2 regions of the Streptomyces sp. NPDC002232 genome follow, and region 2 is predicted to be linked to the other one. Evidence: riboswitches for the same ligand, from Rfam matches in the RefSeq annotation. Region 2 holds a riboswitch; the other holds the start of a gene.
What was found. A riboswitch is a leader RNA that binds a small molecule or an ion and turns the genes downstream of it on or off. The one in region 2 is predicted to bind cobalamin.
Positions count from the first base shown of each region.

Region 1 (3,317 bases), 200 kb from region 2:
GGGTCGCCCCCGCGAAGAAGCCGTTCTCGTGGCCGGGCAGGGTGAATCCCCGTCCGTCGACGACGAGTTCCGCACCCTCCTCGACCCCGATCCCGACGTAGCGGTCGACCCGGTCCAGGGCGTCCCGGCTGACGAGCGGGCCGAAGTCGGCGTCCGGGTCGTCGGAGGTGCCGATGCGCAGGGCGGCGATGCGCTCCTTCAGCTTCGCCACCAGCGCGTCGGCGGTCTCCTCCCCCACCGGGACGGCGACGGAGATCGCCATGCAGCGCTCGCCGGCCGAGCCGTACCCGGCGCCGATCAGTGCCTCGGCGGCCTGGTCCAGGTCGGCGTCGGGCATCACGATCATGTGGTTCTTGGCCCCGCCGAAGCACTGGGCGCGCTTTCCGTGGGCGGCGGCGGTGGCGTAGATGTGCGCGGCGACCGGGGTGGAGCCGACGAAGCCGAGGGCCTGGACCCTGGGGTCCTCCAGGAGGGTGTCGACGGCCTCCTTGCCGCCGTTGACGACGTTGAGCACGCCGGGCGGGAGACCGGCCTCCAGGAAGAGCTCGGCGAGCCGCAGGGGTACGGAGGGGTCGCGCTCGGAGGGCTTGAGGACGAACGCGTTCCCGCAGGCGAGGGCCGGTGCGGCCTGCCACAGCGGGATCATCGCGGGGAAGTTGAACGGGGTGATGCCCGCGATGACGCCCAGCGGGGAGCGGAGCGAGTGGACGTCGATGCCCGTGCCGGCGCTGTCGGTGAACTCGCCCTTCAGCAGGTGCGGGATCCCGGCGGCGAACTCCACGACCTCCAGGCCGCGTTGCAGGTCGCCGTGGGCGTCGGCGACGGTCTTGCCGTGCTCGGAGGAGAGCAGCCGGGCCAGGGATTCCCTCTCCTCCTCGACGAGTTGGAGGAAGCGCAGCAGGACGCGGGCGCGCCGCTGCGGGTTCCACCGGCCCCACTCCCGCTGGGCCGTCTCGGCGTCGGCGATCGCCGCCTCGGTGTCGGCGCGCCCGGCCAGGGGGACCCTGGCCTGGACGGCGCCGGTGTTGGGGTCGTACACGTCGGCGAAGCGACCGGACGTGCCGGCGGTGTGTTTGCCGCCGATGAAATGGGTGAGCTCGCGGACCATCGAAGCCTGCTCTCGTCAGGTACGGATCCGAGGAAGGCGCGGCGAGGGCGCGGCGCGGCACCGATCGGGGGTGCGCACCGCGGTACGGGCCGCGGGACAGGGAAGGCGGTGACGCCCTCGTCGAGTCACGAACGCGAGGTCAGGGCCTCGGGGTTCGGGTACTCCGCCGGATCACCAGGGTCGTGGTCACGTACCGGTGCCATGCGTGTCTGCTCCATCCTCGTGGACAACACGGAACACCCCACGGCCGGTATCCTGACTCCCGGATCAGCGCATGCTCTCCGGCCTTCCCGACGGATGGTTTCCGTCAGTGGCCTGACCTGCTGGAAGAGCACACTCCCCGGTCACAGTGGCGGGACCGCGCCGGAATCACACCGGCTTCCCTGCACCGCGGGCTCGTCACGAACATATAGTTGGACGTCCTAGTAAGTCCACCCCCCACTCCGGGCGGGCGCCGACGGCGTGCCCTGGCTCCGGTGGAGCCCGGCGGAATCCGCTTGAACCGCGGCCGGAGGGGCGGGCAGGCTTGCGCGGTGATCGTCGAGCTGGCACCGCGTTTTCTGACCTGGGACGATGTGGATCCCACCCGTCACCCCTTCGACAGCGCCTCGGCACCGGAGGTGGTGCGGTCGCTCGGTCCCGCCCAGCGGGTGCCCAGCCGCCCCGAACTCCCCCTCGGCGAAACCGCGATGGACGCGTGGAGCTGGGACGCGGGCAAGCCCTGGGCCGAAGCCATGGCGCACGCCCTCGTCGAGCACTACGGCCGCTGGACCGTGGGCTGGCGCTGGGCGCACGACGAAGGCGACTTCGACGGTGGGCCCGTCGGGAACTGGTGCTGCCCCCGGGACTCGATCACGACGCCGCGGGAGACGGTCGCCCGCGTCGTCGCGGCGTTGTGCGAGTGGCGCGCGTGGCTGGAGAGTCTCGCCGGGTGGTTCGACGCCTATCCGCTGGACCTGGCCGGGATCGAGGACCAGCGGATCCTGTGGGAGCGCGCCGCCCGCAACCTGATCCTTCAGGTGGTCGACCGGACCGGGTGCGGGAGCGGCTGGCACGGTCACTGCCGTCAGGTGCTCACCTGGTTCCTGAGCCGCTGGGGCGTCGCTCCCGATCTCGCGCGGGAGTGGGTCGAGGAGGCGATCGGCGGACGGTTCGCGAGCTGGACGGGCCCCGACCCGGAGCTGGTCGAGGATGTCGCGGAGCGGCTGGCGCTGTCGGTGCGCCCGGACGACACCCCGCGGCCCGCCGGACCGGTGCCGGACCACTTGGAGCGCTGGCTCGACGTGCGCGAGGGCGTGCCGTGGCACGAGGCCACGAAGGACGACCGGGACGACCCGGTGACGCCGTCGCGCGACGGGGTGGTGGAGGACGTACGCGCCTTCGACGGCGCCTTGGATCCCGCCCGCGCCGACGGGCTGCTCGCCGCTCTGGAACGGCTGAGGGCCGATGCGGCGCGGGGCTCCGCCCTCGACTTCGCGCTGCTCCAGCGCTGGCAGCGGCACGTCCTGGGCACGCCGCGTCCGCCGGCCTTCCGCGAGCTGCCGGCCTTCGCCAAGGGGGGCAAGGAGCGGTACGGGATCGGCCCGGACACCCGTGCCCGCCTGGACGCCTGCCTGGCCGAGAGCGCGCGCGCCGCCGACCGGCCCCTTCCGCTCACCGCTCGGGCCGCACGGGCCTATCTCGACGTGTGCTTCTTCCATCCCTTCGACGACGGCAACGCCCGTGCCGCCTTGCTCGCCCTCGTGTTCGTCCTCGCCCGCGAGGGCGTGGCGCTCGACGGGGTCGGTCTGCTGCGTCGCGTCACCTTTCAGGCCGACGAGCCGGGGGACGCGCTGGCCCTCACGCGGTACGTGGGCATCCACCTCGCGGAGACACGCCGCACCGCCGGAGGCCCCGGCTCCTAGGCTCGGGCCACGCCCCGGTGCCCCTGGCGGCCTGGGCCTCAGGCCGGCGGGTCCGCGACCGGGTACGGCACGAAGGTGCTGGCGTTCTGGTCGATCAGGAGGGGGCGGCCGAGGGGTGGGGCCGCGCGTTGGGGGCAGTCGAGGCGTTCGCAGACGCGGCAGCCCATGCCGATCGGGGTCGCCGCCGACGCGTTGTCCAGGTCCAGGCCGTCCGAGTACACCAGGCGGTGGGCGTGCCGGAGTTCGCAGCCGAGCCCGATGGCGAAGGTCTTGCCGGGTTCGCCCCAGCCGCCCCGGTGGCGGGT
Region 1 is NZ_JBIARV010000004.1:480,360-483,676, reverse strand. It holds gene ACFYXU_RS20105 (CoA-acylating methylmalonate-semialdehyde dehydrogenase) at 1-1,108, opposite strand, end outside; cobalamin riboswitch at 1,336-1,516, opposite strand; gene ACFYXU_RS20100 (Fic family protein) at 1,642-3,012, shown strand; gene ACFYXU_RS20095 (short-chain fatty acyl-CoA regulator family protein) at 3,051-3,317, opposite strand, start outside.
Region 1: another riboswitch for cobalamin. It lies ahead of ACFYXU_RS20105 (CoA-acylating methylmalonate-semialdehyde dehydrogenase); the one in region 2 lies ahead of metE (5-methyltetrahydropteroyltriglutamate--homocysteine S-methyltransferase).

Region 2 (3,317 bases):
AACAGGGCCGATGGGCCGCCCAGCAGGGATACCAGCAGCAGCCCGCCGAACCCCCGCCCGCCGCCGCGCCCGTGGCCGCGTCGCAACCCGACGAGAGCATGGAGAGCAAGCTCGACCAGCTCAAGCAGCTCGGAGACCTCAAGGAGCAGGGAGTGCTCACCGAGGCCGAGTTCGAGGAGCAGAAGCGCAGGATCCTGGGCTGACCCCTCGGGCGCCGCACGGCCCCCGGACCGTCCGGCAGAGAGATGCCCGACGGTCCGGGGGCCCGCGTCACGAGCGGTCGCGCTTGAGGGAGTCCATGATTCCCTCGGCCCGGTGGCGCACGCTCCTCGCCTTCTGACGGATCGTGGCCTTCGCCCGGTCCGTCCTGCCCTCGGCCTCCAGGCGCTCGTGCCCGGTGACCTTCCCGGCGATCTCCTTGAGCCTGCCCCTGGCCTTGTCCACGGCGTCGTTCATGCCCGCGATCCTCCGTCCGGATCGGTTTCCTCCCTCCACGCTAGGTTCGGAGCGTCCCGGGTGCGCGTCGACGGGCCCGAGGCGCCGCCTCACGACGTCGGGCGGCGCCCCCGCGAAGGGGGCAGACTTGTACGGGAGCCCCGCGCGGGCCGCCGGCCTCGCGGGTCCTCCGTCCCGGCCGCGCCACGCATGGAGTTCCGCGGCGGTCCACCCGGTGAGCGGGAGGCAGACACATGACCACACCACAGGGCTCCGCATCCGGCGCCGGGCCCACCCCTCCCGCGGGCGACCCGGAGGACCAGCTCGCGCGCCTCGGCCGTTCCTGGACCTGGCTCCTCGGCGCGGCGGTGGCGACCCTCGTACCGGGCGTCCTGGTGCTCGTCTGGCCGGACGTGACCCTGCACGTCCTGGCCGTCCTCATCGGGCTCTACCTGCTGGTGATGGGCGGCTTCCGCTTCGTGTCCGTCTTCGGCCGGGACAGCGGCGACCGCGTGCCCGGCCTCATCCTGGCGGTCCTGTGCGTCCTGGGCGGGGTGCTGTGCCTGCGGAACCCGCTCCAGACGATCGCCGCGCTCTCGCTGATCGTCGGCGCCGTCTGGCTGGTGTCCGGCATCGTCACCCTGTACTCCGCCATCGCCACCCGGAACATGCCGCACCGCGGCGTCGTCATGGCCGTCGGGATCCTCGGCATCGTCGCGGGCATCGTGGTCCTGGCGCTGCCCACCGAGTCGGCCCGCGCCCTGACCCGGCTGCTCGGACTCTGGCTCGTCCTCCTGGGCCTCGCGGAGGCGGCGGTCGCCCTGGCGTGGCGGTCGGCCCTGCGCAGGGCGGGCATCCCGCCCGGGGGACGGTGACGGAGACGCCGGGCCCGCCGCGCGCGACGTGGAAAGAGCGCTGCGGCGTGGCCGGTCCACGCAGGCGCACGTCGCTTTCACGTCCGGATGCTGGAAGTCGCTCGCCGCTGGGCGATCACACCCCTTAGGGTGGCTTCCGCAGCTGGTTCGCCCCGTCCGCCAGGCGGGATGCGTCGCAAGAGGGAACCCGGTGGGAATCCGGGACTGCCCCGCAGCGGTGAGCGGGAACGACCGCCGTCATACGCACTGGGACCGACTCGGTCCTGGGAAGCGACGGCCATTAGGTGTCCTCCGGTCCTGTCCGGAGAGCGTGCCCGCGAGTCCGAAGACCTGCCCGCTGCCCGTGCGCGGACGTATTCCGCGTACGGACATCCCGGTGACCTCGTGGGCGGGTCGGCGTACACAGCGAGCGGCACGCACGGAGTTCTCCCGTGACGTGGTCCGTACGTTCTGGCGTTCCTTCGCGTCCATCCCCGTCTCCGGGTGCTCTGGACACGTCTCGCGAAGGAGAGTTCCGTGACAGCGAAGCCCGCGGCCGCACGAGCCACCGTGTACGGCTACCCCCGCCAGGGTCGGAACCGCGAACTGAAGAAGGCCGTCGAGGGCTACTGGAAGGGCCGGGTCACCGCCGAAGCCCTCCGCGCCACCGCCGCCGAACTGCGCCGTGCGAACTGGCGGCAGCTGGCCGACGCCGGCATCCACGAAGTGCCCACCGGCGACTTCTCGTTCTACGACCACGTCCTGGACACCAGCGTCATGGTCGGCGCCGTCCCCGCCCGCCACCGCGCCGCCGTCGACGCGGACGCCCTCGACGGGTACTTCGCGATGGCCCGCGGCACCCAGGACGTGGCGCCGCTGGAGATGACCAAGTGGTTCGACACCAACTACCACTACCTGGTCCCCGAGCTCGGCCCGGACACCGTCTTCAGCACCGACTCCACCCGACAGGTCGCCGAGCTGAAGGAAGCCCTCGCGCTCGGTCTGACCGCCCGCCCGGTCCTCGTCGGCCCCGTCACCTACCTGCTCCTCGCCAAGCCCGCGCCCGGCGTGGCCGCCGACTTCGACCCGATCACCCTCCTCGACCGGCTGCTCCCCGTCTACGCCGAGGTCCTCGCCGACCTGCGCGCGGCGGGAGCCGAGTGGGTCCAGCTGGACGAGCCCGCTCTCGTCCAGGACCGCACTCCGGCCGAGCTGAACGCCGCCGCCCGCGCGTACCGCGACCTCGGCGCGCTCGGGGACCGGCCGAAGCTGCTCGTCGCCTCCTACTTCGACCGCCTCGGCGACGCCCTCCAGGTGCTCGCCGCCGCCCCCGTGGACGGTCTCGCCCTCGACTTCACCGGCCCCGCCGCCGCCAACCTCGACGACCTCGCCGCCGTCGGCGGACTGCCCGGCAAGCGCCTGGTCGCGGGCGTCGTCAACGGCCGCAACATCTGGATCGACGACCACCAGAAGTCCCTGGCCACCCTCGCCACCCTGCTCGGTCTCGCCGACCGGGTCGACGTGGCCGCCTCCTGCTCCCTGCTGCACGTCCCGCTGGACGCGAGCGCCGAGGGCGACATCGACCCCGAGGTCCGGCGCTGGCTCGCCTTCGCCCGCCAGAAGACCACCGAGGTCGCCACCCTCGCCAAGGGCCTCGCCCACGGCACCGACGCGATCAGCGCCGAACTGGCCGCCAACCGGGCCGACCTGGCCTCCCGCGCCGGCTCCGCCCTCACCCGCGACCCCGCCGTCCGCGCCCGCACCGCCGCGATCACCGACGCGGACGTCCGCCGCTCCCAGCCGTACGCCGAGCGGACCGCGGCCCAGCGCGCCCACCTGGGCCTGCCGCTGCTGCCGACCACCACCATCGGCTCCTTCCCGCAGACCGACGAGCTCCGCGTGGCCCGCGCCGACCTGCGCGCCGGCCGCATCGACACGGCCGGATACGAGGAGCGGATCAAGGACGAGATCCGCGAGGTCCTCGCCTTCCAGGAGAAGACGGGCGTCGACGTGCTCGTGCACGGCGAG
Region 2 is NZ_JBIARV010000004.1:280,606-283,922, reverse strand. It holds gene ACFYXU_RS19290 (SHOCT domain-containing protein) at 1-203, shown strand, start outside; gene ACFYXU_RS19285 (CsbD family protein) at 271-456, opposite strand; gene ACFYXU_RS19280 (HdeD family acid-resistance protein) at 690-1,310, shown strand; cobalamin riboswitch at 1,437-1,663, shown strand; gene metE (5-methyltetrahydropteroyltriglutamate--homocysteine S-methyltransferase) at 1,827-3,317, shown strand, end outside.